3 regions of the Pseudoalteromonas sp. SCQQ13 genome follow, and region 2 is predicted to be linked to each of the others. Evidence: predicted binding sites of a transcription regulator. Region 2 holds the regulator's gene; each other region holds the start of a gene.
The links. Region 2 encodes LexA, which represses DNA repair genes until DNA is damaged. Its sites were predicted from a motif close to TACTGTATNNNNATACAGTA; they were not measured.
Positions count from the first base shown of each region.

Region 1: I6F41_RS03900 (YebG family protein) is a predicted target of LexA. The motif match lies at 1,939-1,958, and genes of this name have one in related genera.
Region 3: ruvC (crossover junction endodeoxyribonuclease RuvC) is a predicted target of LexA. The motif match lies at 2,475-2,494, and genes of this name have one in related genera.

Region 1 is NZ_JADYXG010000003.1:121,617-125,908, reverse strand. Features, by position in the region: gene putP (sodium/proline symporter PutP) at 1-1,510, shown strand, start outside; gene I6F41_RS03900 (YebG family protein) at 1,571-1,888, opposite strand; gene I6F41_RS03895 (ComEA family DNA-binding protein) at 2,203-2,502, shown strand; gene I6F41_RS03890 (DUF6170 family protein) at 2,518-2,820, opposite strand; gene dsbB (disulfide bond formation protein DsbB) at 2,820-3,338, opposite strand; gene fadR (fatty acid metabolism transcriptional regulator FadR) at 3,782-4,292, shown strand, end outside.
Region 2 is NZ_JADYXG010000021.1:8,181-12,472, reverse strand. Features, by position in the region: gene ctaD (cytochrome c oxidase subunit I) at 1-29, opposite strand, end outside; gene coxB (cytochrome c oxidase subunit II) at 29-1,171, opposite strand; gene lexA (transcriptional repressor LexA) at 1,645-2,262, opposite strand; gene I6F41_RS15020 (SRPBCC family protein) at 2,542-2,994, shown strand; gene I6F41_RS15015 (PaaI family thioesterase) at 3,093-3,536, shown strand; gene I6F41_RS15010 (hypothetical protein) at 3,539-3,919, opposite strand; gene I6F41_RS15005 (chaperone modulator CbpM) at 4,172-4,292, opposite strand, start outside.
Region 3 is NZ_JADYXG010000025.1:32,327-36,618, reverse strand. Features, by position in the region: gene ruvB (Holliday junction branch migration DNA helicase RuvB) at 266-1,273, opposite strand; gene ruvA (Holliday junction branch migration protein RuvA) at 1,281-1,898, opposite strand; gene ruvC (crossover junction endodeoxyribonuclease RuvC) at 1,901-2,425, opposite strand; gene I6F41_RS16265 (ABC transporter permease) at 2,555-4,292, opposite strand, start outside.

The DNA of each region.
Region 1 (4,292 bases), on a different contig from region 2:
GATTATTTCACTAGCATTATACTTTGTTGTAATGCTAGGTATAGGATTGTATGCATTTAAGCAATCAACCAGCGATGTTTCAGGTTACATGTTAGGGGGCCGTAATTTATCACCAAGTGTTGCTGCGCTATCTGCAGGTGCATCTGATATGAGCGGTTGGTTACTTATGGGCCTTCCCGGCGCTATGTATCTTTTTGGTTTGAGTAAGGTTTGGATTGCGATTGGTTTAGTACTTGGTGCTTGGGCAAATTACTTCTTAGTTGCACCTAGGCTTCGTGTTTACACTGAAAAAGCGAATGATTCAATTACGATCCCGGATTATTTTGCAAATCGCTTTGCGGACAATAAGAATATATTACGTGTTATTTCAGCTATTGTTATTATTGTTTTCTTCACACTTTATACCTCATCTGGCGTGGTCGCTGGTGGTAAGTTATTTGAAAATTCATTTGGAATGAGCTATGAAGTTGGCCTTTATGTTACTACTGGCGTTGTAGTACTTTATACGCTTTTTGGTGGTTTTTTAGCGGTAAGTTTGACCGACTTTGTACAAGGTTGCATTATGCTTATTGCGCTATTAGTAGTACCAATAGTAACGTTTACTATGCTTGATCACCCAGTAATGGAAACGCTCGCTAATGCAAGATATGACCTGTTACTTATCTCGCCAAAGGCCAGTGAAGTTCATTCTCTAAATATGCTAGATTGGTTTGCTGGTGGCTCTACCATCGCAATTATTTCTGCGTTAGCTTGGGGCTTTGGTTACTTTGGTCAGCCTCATATTATAGTACGCTTTATGTCGGTACGTTCAGTTAAAGATATTCCAGCAATGCGACGCATTGGTATGTCTTGGATGACATTATCTGCAATAGGCGCAGTACTAACTGGTTTATTTGGGGCAGCCTTCATACTAGAAAATGAAATGCCGATAAATGATAAAGAAACAATATTTTTAGTGCTATCTGAATTGGTTTTTCATCCATTGATTGCTGGCTTTTTATTAGCAGCTATTTTAGCGGCTGTAATGAGTACTATCTCTTCACAATTGCTAGTGTGTTCAAGCTCGTTAACTGAAGACTTTTATAAAATATACCTGCATCGCGAAGCCTCTCAAAAAGAGCTGGTTTTTGTTGGGCGTATTAGTGTGGCATTAGTTGCTATGTTTGCTATTTACTTAGCTTACGATAGAGATAGTTCTATTTTAGACTTAGTGAGTAATGCGTGGGCAGGCTTTGGCGCTGCATTTGGACCACTCGTATTGTTTAGCCTTTACTGGAGAAGAATGAACTTTGCTGGCGCCTTAGCAGGCATGTTAGTGGGGGCTTCAACAGTACTTATATGGATATACGCACCAATTACCATTAATGGTGCGAGTTTAAGTAGCGTTATTTATGAAATAGTCCCAGGCTTTATTTTATCAAGTATTGCGATTGTATTAGTTAGCTTAATGACCAATGAGCCAGCTAAAGAAATTACAACCTTATTTGATGAAGTAGAACAAGAACTATAAAAAGTTATAAACAAAAAAAGGGAGTAACTTAGGTTACTCCCTTTTTTTATGCAAAATTTATTAACTCGCTTTTTTGTCGCTATTTTCTTCTATGGGTGCAACATTATCTGCTTTTTTGCCTTTTACAGCAGCTTTAGGGGCTATAGGCTCTTTACCACCTTTTAATATTGTCATGAAGTCATCTTTACTTTTTGCCATTTCTAAAGCGAGTGACTCTACTTGTTGCTCACTTAATGGTACATCAACTTTTTCTAGCAAAATTTCAAGCGACTCTGCAATATCGAGCATTTTATCATAGGCATCAGCTTCTTTTTTGGTAGTAAACGTCATGCGCTCGACTCCGTTTCGTTCTACAACATATTTAACAACAACAGCCATGATTTCTCCTGCTTACTTGCGTGGCATATAGTATATATAAACCATTAGATTACTGTTTTTATGTACAGTACAAGTTTGTGCCTAAATTTGCAAGTCCCCTAATTAATATTAAGTGATAATAGTTGACAACAAAGATTAACTTTACTTTATTTAACTTAATCACTTTTGTGTACCGTTGCAGTTAAGGATCTCACAGGGAGTGAATGTTAGGTTTAAGTATTTAATAAAGTGCAGGTGTAAAAGCCTTTTGCGTTATGACTTAAACATATAAACAACAAAGTAAATGTTCATGTATGAACAAAAAAGGAAGAAAGATGAAAAAACTAAAATATAGTATTTTAGCTGCAGCTTTTTGTATGTTGCCAGTAACTCTTACCTACGCAAATGTTGATACCTCAGCAATAACTCAGCAAGTAAAACAGGCGGCTTTAAATATTAATACTGCTGATGTTAGCCAGCTATCTAAGCTCCCTGGTATTGGTAAGAAAAAAGCACAAGCTATTATAGATTATCGCGAAGCAAAGGGTAACTTTACATCGTTAGAGGATTTGAAAATGGTAAAAGGTATAGGTAAAAAATTAGCTGCAAAGCTTGAAGGTAAGGTTTCGTTTTAAGTTAAAAAGGGCGCGTTAAGCGCCCTTAGTATATTGGGTTAATGCTTCACATAAATGCTTTTTAGCAAAGTTAATCTCAATTGGAGTCGTTAGTAGTGGGTAACACAACCCACCGAGTAGTAAAAAAGGGATGAGTAACCAGCCTTCAAATACGGCAAATATTAAAAACAGCGGACTGAGTAATAATAATTTTATAATACGAAGTAGTACTTTATTAACAGGTGAAAGCATACTTAAAGAAATCGCTATAACAGCTTGTCTGTCACGTATTTTTAAATGTTTTAGAGCATTAATTTGGCTTGAAAAAAACACAAGCATTACAGCGACCTTTTAGTCATTAAGCGACTCGTTACCAGTAAAAATAAAGTGGCTGCAAACAGCGCAAATATTACTTCCATCCATGCCGGCATACTTAGCCCCGCAAATTGCCAGTCAATGTTTCCGCAATCACCAGTGGCTGCAAAAAAGCTTGGGATCCACTCATGTAATGGCATAAAGGCAGGAAAGTTAGGTTCAAACTCACAGCTAAATGCAAAAGGATCAGTGGTTGTTTGCATTTCGATATGCTCGCGGGCAATTATAAATCCCCAAACACTAGAAACAGCCCATACACTATAGGCGAGCAAGCGAACCCCTCTATGCTCTGGATTACTTGTACCAATAATACCTGCAATAAGTAAACCTAATACCGCAGTACGCTGATATATGCACATGATACATGGCGCCAATCCCATTTTATATTGAAAAAACAGTGCCGTTATTTCAAGCAGAAAAACAATACCACTAAACAAAAGCCAAGGAGTACGTTGGGTGGGTAATTGTGCAAGCCAGTTCATAATAAATCCGTATTTAAATAAGACGTTAGATTATGACGTAGGATAAAGTTAGGGGCAAGCAAAACGACTTAAAGCCTACCCATATGCATTTATGATGATTAAAGTTAAGGTTATAATTCTAAAAGCCAATAAAAATCCAATAATGTGAATAAAGAGGTAGCCCTTTAAACGAGTAAAGTATGTGTGTGAGGTGACTTTACGTAATAAGTTAATAAGGCAAGGCGCGAACTTAAAGTAAATAACTACTTAAAATGTATCTAGGGTGAATATATAAGTGCTTGCGACAAGTGTTAGTAAAAAATATAAAACATTTTATAGACACAAATATTTTAATCGCATACTGGCAGTAATATGGCGTACTTTACTTGTTACTTGAGCGTCGTCTGGTACAATCAGTCGGTTAATCGTATGTAGTAGTGTGAATTAATTCGAGTGGGAATTGGATGAGAATTTTTAAAGCGAAAAGCCCAGCAGGATTTGCTGAAGAATACATAGTAGAGTCTATCTGGAATGGCGATTTCCCTCCTGGATCTATTCTACCTGCTGAGCGTGAACTCTCAGAGTTAATAGGTGTTACCCGAACGACGTTACGTGAAGTATTACAGCGATTGGCTCGAGATGGCTGGTTAACTATTAAACATGGTAAGCCAACAAAAGTGAATAACTTTTGGGAAACGTCAGGACTAAATATTCTTGAAACGTTAGCACGTCTTGATGAAGATAAAATGCCAGAGTTAACCGACCAGTTACTCTCTGCACGCACTAATATAAGCGCAATTTATACGCGTGCAGCTATAAAGTTAAATCCAGAACGTGTGATTGAAATTCTCTCACAAAGCGATGAGTTAGAAGACAGTGCGCAAGCATTTGCTGATTACGATTATAAAGTGCATCACGAGTTAGCTGTTGCAGGTAATAATCGTATTTACGTGCTTATACTCAATGGCTTTAAAG
Region 2 (4,292 bases):
ATGTCAGGTTGTTCTACTATGCTACTCATTAGTTCGCCTCCCCATCGGCATCAAGTGCTGCCTGTATTTCACTTGGTTGAATTACATCACCGGTATCATTACCCCATGCATTACGCTTATAAGTAATTACCGCTGCTAATTGCTTTATAGAGAGCTGTTTAGCAAAGGCTTGCATGGCTGTGCCGGGGCTTCCGTGAATAACAATATCAATGTGGTCTTTTATATCGCCAAGCACTATCGGGCTGCCTTTAAGTGCAGGAAAAACGCCTGGCAAACCTAACCCTGTGGGCTGATGACATGCAGCACAATTGGCCATATACACTTGCTCACCCAAAGTCATTAATTCTTCTTTAGGGAGTGTTTGGTCAAGTAATGCAGCATCTGCTGCTGCTGCTTTTTGCTTTGCTTGTTTAGCATCTGCTAGCCAAACTTTAAAATCGGCCTCTGACTTAGCCTCTACTACCACTGGCATAAAGCCATGATCTTTACCGCATAGCTCAGCACACTGACCGCGATAAATACCGACTTCGTTTATGTTGGTCCACGTTTCGTTAATAAACCCCGGGTTTGCATCTTTTTTAATAGCAAAATCGGGCACCCACCAAGAATGAATAACATCGTCGGAGGTCATTAAAAAGCGTACTTTTTTATTGATCGGTAATACCAGAGGCTTATCTACCTCAAGTAAATAGTTGGGGTTTTTATCGGCTAGGTTAGCAATTTCATTTTGCGGTGTGGCAAGTATTGAGTAAAACTCAACATCTTCCCCCATATATTCGTAATGCCATTTCCATTGTGAACCAGTTACTTTAATAGTGATATCCGCTTTACTGGCATCTTCCATCGCTATTAATGTTTTAGTTGCGGGGACTGCCATTGCTATTAAAATAACAAATGGAATTGCTGTCCAGAGTATTTCTACTTTGGTACTTTCGTGAAATTGAGCAGCAACTGCTCCTTTAGATTTACGATGATGAATAAGTGCCCAAAACATAACGGCAAATACAATCACGCCTATTACACAGCATATTAAAAATATGGTCATGTGTAGTTGATAAACATTATTACTTATATCGGTTACGCCTTTGCGCATATTATATTGGCTATTTGCCAATGCTAACTGCGGAAAAACAAACAATATAAGCCACAAGGTAGAGCTCAATTTACCCATGTGACAGCTCCTTTAATACTGTTGCGAGTGCAAAACAAAAAGACATAAGCTTTAAATGCCAATTTGTTATTTTTTATTTTTGTATTGCTGCCGGATATATAAATATATTTTCTCAAAACTAAAGCTGTGAGTTATTGTTAGTCCAGCCCATTAACAATTAGTTAATAATTGAACAACTAGCAAGTTTTAGTTTGAAAAATAATCAAATAATATTAGGGGATTAGCGTAAATATGGGATTTATTTAATTTTGTTCTAAGCAGGAAGTGAGCAACAGCAAGGGTTACAAATAAAAAGACAGCGATAACGAGTATTAAATACTTAAATGATAAAAAACATAAACTTAATATAATTTTTTCATTGCAGCGGAATTTTCACAAAAAAAAGGCAAAAAAAAGCGCACTAAAAAGTGCGCATTAATTATCTGAGCTATTAAATTATGCCGATATTTTACATAGCTATAACAGCTTAATTGTCACATCCAGTCAGCATTACGAATAACCCCAACAGCTAAGCCTTCAATATTAAAAGATTCGTTTTCAAGATCCACTTCTATCGACGAAAATTCTTTATTTTCAGCATGCAATAATACTTTTTTGCCTGCTTTTTCTAAGCGTTTTACCGTTACATCGTCATCAACGCGGGCAACAATAACTTGGCCATTTTCGGCAACTTGAGTGCGATGAACAGCCAGTAAATCACCATCCATAATACCAATATCTCGCATGCTCATACCATTTACACGCAATAAAAAATCGGCAGCGGGTTTAAACATTAACGGGTCAATTTTACAATGGCTCTCAACATGTTGTTGCGCCAAAATAGGTTCGCCGGCAGCTACACGGCCTATTAACGGTAAACCAAGTTGTTCTGGTTCATCTTCTTCAATAAGTTGAATACCACGGCTAGCGCCTGGTTTCATTTTAATAGCGCCTTTTTTAGCCAGCGCTTTTAAATGCTCTTCTGCTGCATTAGCACTTTTAAAGCCTAATGTTTGTGCAATTTCTGCGCGTGTAGGAGGCATACCAGTGTCTTTAATAAACACTTTAATAAGTTCGAGTATTTGCGCTTGGCGGTTAGTTAATGGTCGCATACAACTGGTTTTCCATACAGTACATTTAACTGTGAGTATATACAGTTATCTGAAAATCGCAAATTTAAATTACTCCTCGCCTTTGCTGCCAAAGGTGGCATTGGTCTAAGCTTAAAATTACCAAGTAAATTACAGATAAAATTACGCAGATCACGATAGTGTTAGTTTTACGTTACATTAATTACATAACTACTAAGTTGTTGCTGTTATTAAAAATTAGTTAGCTATCGTTTTTGTAATGGGCCTTAACTTCATCAATGTGAATTAACGGAGAGTGTTATGAATATCACTGTAGCGGTAATAATTAACGGTCCTAAACGTAAAGTATGGGCGGCAATAACTGACATCGAAAACAGTGCCAATATGCTGTCTGGCATTATTGATGTAAAAATAATCGAGAAGCCACCACAAGGGCTAGTGGGCCTAAGATGGTTAGAAACACGAAAACTTTTTGGCAAAGCAGCCTCAGAAACCATGTGGATCACCGAAGCTGTTACTAATGAATACTATTGCACTCGCGCAGAAAATGGCGGGGCAGTTTATACCACTAAGCTGTCACTTACCGCCGCCGAACCTAGCACCTGTTTAACCATGACTTTTTCTGATAGCTCTGAGTCTATTTGGGTAAAAATGATCTCTGCAGTGATAGGGTTTTTTCTTAAAAGTTCGATGCGTAAAATGCTAAAAAAAGATCTCGATGAAATTAAGCACTATGTAGAAAGCAAAAAGTAGCACTGTATTACCATGCAGTAGCTGCACTAATTTGGCTATCATATCGCCATGAAAAATCGTATTATCGGTTATCGTTTTCAACCTTTAAAGGAGTAACAATGAGTATTTGGCATCAACCTATTACTTTAGCGTTTTGTAAGCAGTTAGACCAAGGCATAAATGGCCAAGGTACACTGATGAAAACCATGGGGATTGAAATAACTGAAATTGGTGATGATTACTTAGTTGCCACTATGCCAGCAATTCCTGCGCACCATAACCCTATAGGCATGGTGCATGGCGGAGCAAACGTGGTTTTAGCCGAAAGTGTTGCCAGCTACGCGGCTAATTTTGTGGTCGACTTCACTAAATTTTATTGTGTAGGGCAAGAGATCAGTGCCAGCCATTTAAAAGCCTCGCGTAATGGCACCTTAACCGCCACCGCAAAAGCGTTTCATATTGGCAAACGTAGCTCAGTATGGGAAATAAAAATAACGAATAGTCGCGGCGAGCTTTGCTGCGTATCAAAAATGACCGCAGCTGTTGTAGAGCGCAAAGGCTAACGCTATTTTTCTAGCGGGTAAATAGTAATTTCCATGCCTGCACCAATTGCCGATATACGTAATAATGTATCGGCGTGCAGCGCTTGGTTAAAACACTTTGGCGAAGTGCCCGATTCAAAACCAATATCAAAGGTACGGCGCGAACAACTCAACCATTGCTTAAGTGCAGCCCGCGAGCATGACTCTACTAACTCACATAAGTGGTTAATTGCTTTATCCGGTGAAGATATTTCGCCTGTTACTTCTATACGCGCTAACTGACGGTATTCGTCTTTATCATAATGTAAAATAGTGGCGATTTTTTTTAGGTCAGCTACAAGCACGCTAATATCTTGCTTTGACTCAAGCTCTAGGTCTACATTTAAAAATTGAATTTCCGACATTGTCTGCTGTTTATCCTCTAATTAGTTCGCTGTAAACTTTAACGCAGTTTTACGCTTATACCAAATCAACTCTGCAATATTCACCTTTTTTATCTGAATAGTCGGCTATTTTTACGCATTTATTGACGCTTTACTTACTCTTATTTCACGAATAAAAAATATTTAAGCACCAAAAGCTCACTATTATAAAAGTGCTGAGCTAGCTCCATAAAAATAGCTAGCTACTCGCATTTAAAATTTAACCACTATTTTTTATTCTAAATGTTTAAATCGACTTAAGTGCTGCTTTAACATTTGGTTTTCAGCAATCAACTCATCCCGTTCATCCAATAATTGTAAAACCAAAGCAATAGCAGACCAATCTAACGATAAG
Region 3 (4,292 bases), on a different contig from region 2:
CGCCACAGCAAACCACCTATTAGTTAACACCAGCAATATAACGCAGGCACAATAACCTTGATTGACTTAACGCATCGTGAATTATTGCTAAATTTAAGTACGCATACCAACCACATTAAAGCTCACCAAGTATAGCGCCAATAACGTGCCTATAGAATGAATATAACGGCAGCGCAAAGCAACATAAAACACGGCTAAGCATAAACTAAAAAGCCATTGCAATTAATTAATCGCAATGGCTTTTTAAATTGGGTATAGCTTTTTATTAGTCTTGCTTTGGTAGTAAACCAAAGTGATGATATGCGTTGTCTGACACTATTCGTCCACGGGGTGTACGCTGAATAAAGCCCTGTTGAATTAAAAAGGGTTCTATTACATCTTCAATAGTCTCTTTTTCCTCGCCAATAGCTGCAGCTATATTGTCGAGCCCAACTGGGCCGCCCATAAATTTTTCTATAATGGCGAGTAAGTACTTACGATCCATATAATCAAAACCGCTTTTATCTACATCTATCATATTAAGTGCCAGCTCTGCCACTTCGGCGTTTACCGTACCGTCTGACTTTACTTGGGTGTAGTCACGCACTCGGCGTAGTAATCTATTGGCAATACGGGGGGTACCGCGTGAGCGTTTAGCAATTTCAACTGCACCCTCGTCGCACATTTCTAAATCAAGAAAATGCGCCGATCGCCCTACTATGTACGATAAGTCTTCTACTGAATAAAACTCTAAGCGCTGCACAATACCAAAGCGGTCACGCAGTGGCGAGGTTAACGAACCCGCGCGAGTCGTTGCGCCAATAAGCGTAAACGAGGGTAAATCTAATTTTATCGAGCGTGCTGCTGGGCCTTCACCTATCATAATATCAAGTTGGTAGTCTTCCATTGCTGGGTAGAGTATTTCTTCAACTTGTGGGCTTAACCTGTGTATTTCATCAATAAATAATACATCACCTTCTTCAAGGTTGGTTAGCAATGCGGCTAAATCACCGGCTTTTTCGAGCACTGGCCCTGAGGTTGCCTTTATATTTACCTGCAGCTCGTTGGCAACAATATTAGCTAATGTAGTTTTACCCAAACCTGGTGGGCCAAAAATAAGCAGGTGATCGAGTGCTTCGCCTCGGCTACGGGCCGCTTCAATAAAAATTTCCATTTGCTGTTTAACATGCGGTTGACCACGGTAATCGGCGAGTAATTTTGGCCTAATTGCACGGTCTATAGAGTCTTCGTTGGGTTTTTCAGTCGCGTCAATTAAGCGATCAGCTTCGATCATAGGTTACTCACAGCATTGATTTTAAAGATTCTTTAATAAGAACCTCAGTAGACATATCGGGTTTACTTACTGATTTTACTGCTTTTTGCGCTTGTGGCAATTTATAACCTAGCGACACCAAAGCCGACACAGCATCATCGGCGGCATTATTAGCAATTGTTGCGTCGCTAAACGGCTCAATAACCGCACTGTCGCTGAAAGGGGTGAATAAATCGTTGCCCCAATTTTTTAACCTGTCTTTCATTTCGAGTACTAGCCGCTCGGCGGTTTTTTTACCTACCCCGGGTAATTTAACTAAGCTTGTGGAATCTTCGTTATTTACACAGCTTACAAATTGCTGCGCCGACATACCCGACAAAATAGCTAAACCTAGCTTTGGCCCTACGCCATTGGCCTTTAATAACTCTCTAAATAAGGCACGCTCTACTTTATTGTTAAAGCCAAACAATAGTTGTGCATCTTCGCGTACTACAAAATGAGTATAAACAATGGCATTTTCGCCAACTTTAGGTAAGTCGTAAAAGCAGGTCATTGGCATTTGCACTTCGTAGCCAACACCATTTACCTCTAATAATATTTCGGGAGGTTGTTTTTCTACTAAAATACCATTTAAGCGACCAATCATAGTTATTTCCTTAAACGTCCTCTAACGGTTTTGCTTGCGCTACCCGCTAGTTTTATTAAATTTTGTTCTGAGTGCGCATGGCAAATAGCAATAGCCAGTGCATCGGCGGCATCAGCTTGTGGCGTACCAGGTAGTTTTAAAATGTTTTTAACCATATGCTGTACTTGAGTTTTATCGGCGCCACCATTGCCTACTACGGCTTGTTTTATTTGCCTTGCTGAGTATTCAAATACTGGTAAGTCGGCCATTGCAGCGCCTACAATAGCAGCACCACGTGCTTGGCCTAGCTTTAAGGCTGAGTCGGGATTGTGCGCCATAAACACTTTTTCTATCGCGAAGGTTTCTGGCGAAAACTGCTCTATAAGCTGGGTAATGCCTTGGTAAATCATTTTAAGTCTTATATGAAACTCATGATCCGCTAATTTAATGCAACCACTGCCTAAATAAGTGAATTTAGACCCCTGATGCGCTACAACACCGTAGCCAGTTAAGCGTGAGCCTGGATCAATCCCTAAAATTATGGCCAAAAAGCACTCTCATTATTGTTATTCGTTTATTAGGCTAATAATGCCAGAGCACTGTATAAATTACCAGTAACAATAAAACAAAAACGCCCACTTAAGTGGGCGTTTTCCTTTTGCTTAAATATTGGCAACTTAACCTAACGCACGCACCAGCCCTTGGGTGTTTTGCTTAAGTGTGCGAGCAATCATAAAATAGCCTAACCCCGCTACAAACACTCCACCTGCCACCGGTCCTATTATCCAAATATGTGGATGTAATTTACCCGCCAGATCAAATAACTGCTGCTGTACAACTAATAGTGCAATATCACTAAAAAAAGCGGCAACTAAGCCGGCCAAACCACCAAGCAATAAAAACTCATATAAAGTAGCGTTTTTAATAAGCCGGCTTTTTGCACCAAGTGTGCGCAGTATTACAATTTCTTGCATGCGCTCGCCTAAGCTTGCTTGCACTTGCGATATTAATACCAGTGCACCACACAACACCACAATAGTAAGTACAAAGCCAATTGCAAGTGACACTTGCTCTATGGTTGATTGTATTTGTTTAACAAAGTTACCTACATCTATGGCGGTAACCGTTGGATAGCTGCGCAGCAATTGGCTAAAGTCGCGTTTTTGATTAGGCTCAATACGTACCGACGAAATATACGTTGCCGGAAAGTCTTTGAGCACATCAGGGCTTAAAATAATAAAAAAGTTTGGCTTAAGGGTGGCCCAGTTTACTTTACGCACACTGGTAATTTTAGCGTCAAACGACTGCGCACCAATTAAAAACGTTAACGTGTCGCCAAGTTCAACATCTAAACGCTCAAGCATAGACTCCTCAATAGATGCCTCTGCTAATGTGTTTTCATTAAACCACTGCCCTTGCACTATTTCGTTTTGCGCTGGCGGCGTTTCAAGCCAGGTTAAGTTTAGCTCGCGACCAATACCAGCGCGTGCCTCTTCATCTTTTTTCTCGTTGTCTTGCAATGATACTTCTCGCGCTACCAGCTCGCCATTTACCGCATTTACCCGGCCACGAATGGTGGGATAAAACTCCGATACCTGAATGTTTTTTTGCGCCAAATAAGTATTAATTGGCTCAAGTTCGTTTTGGGTAATATTGACTAAAAATGCATTGGGAGCATCGTCTGGTAACTGCGACTGCCAATCGGCTATCATGTCGTTTTTAAGTACCACTAAAAATAGTAATAGCTTAATAGCGAGGGAAAAGCTGATCAGCTGGACTGCATTCACATTTGCACGCTTTTGAATTGACGCAATTGCCAGCGACCAACTATTACCCGGCTTTAAGCCCAATTTACGGCCACCACCAAATATAACTTTAGACACCAAAAACAACACGCCAATTAAAGTAAGGGTTGAGGCAAACAAAATCAGAGTAATTTTTATATTATTGCTAAATAGCCACATGAGTAAAAATACGGTAAACGCACTCATAGCTAAGTGCACCCGGCTAACCGCTAGTTTATCGCCTAAGTTACGACGCAGCACTCGCAATGGCGGAATATCAAATAAATCAAATAACGGCTTGATAGAAAACATCACAGCACAAATTACACCTGTACTAATTGCCACTAACCACGGCTTAAAACCCGCCATTGGCAACGTTGTACCCATGCTTTTTGCTAAATAATGTGTCGCAATTTCTTGTAAACCATAGCCAATTAATAAACCCACTGTTACCGCCATTAAACACACCATTAATAAATGTGTAAGGTAAATTTTGCGGATCATTGCCCGGCTACCACCTAAGGTTTTCATCATAGCAACTGGGTCGTATTGGCGTTCACAATAACGCTTTGCAGACACCGCAATTGCCACTGCGGCTAAAATAATGCCCAGCAAACCTGCTAGCAACAAA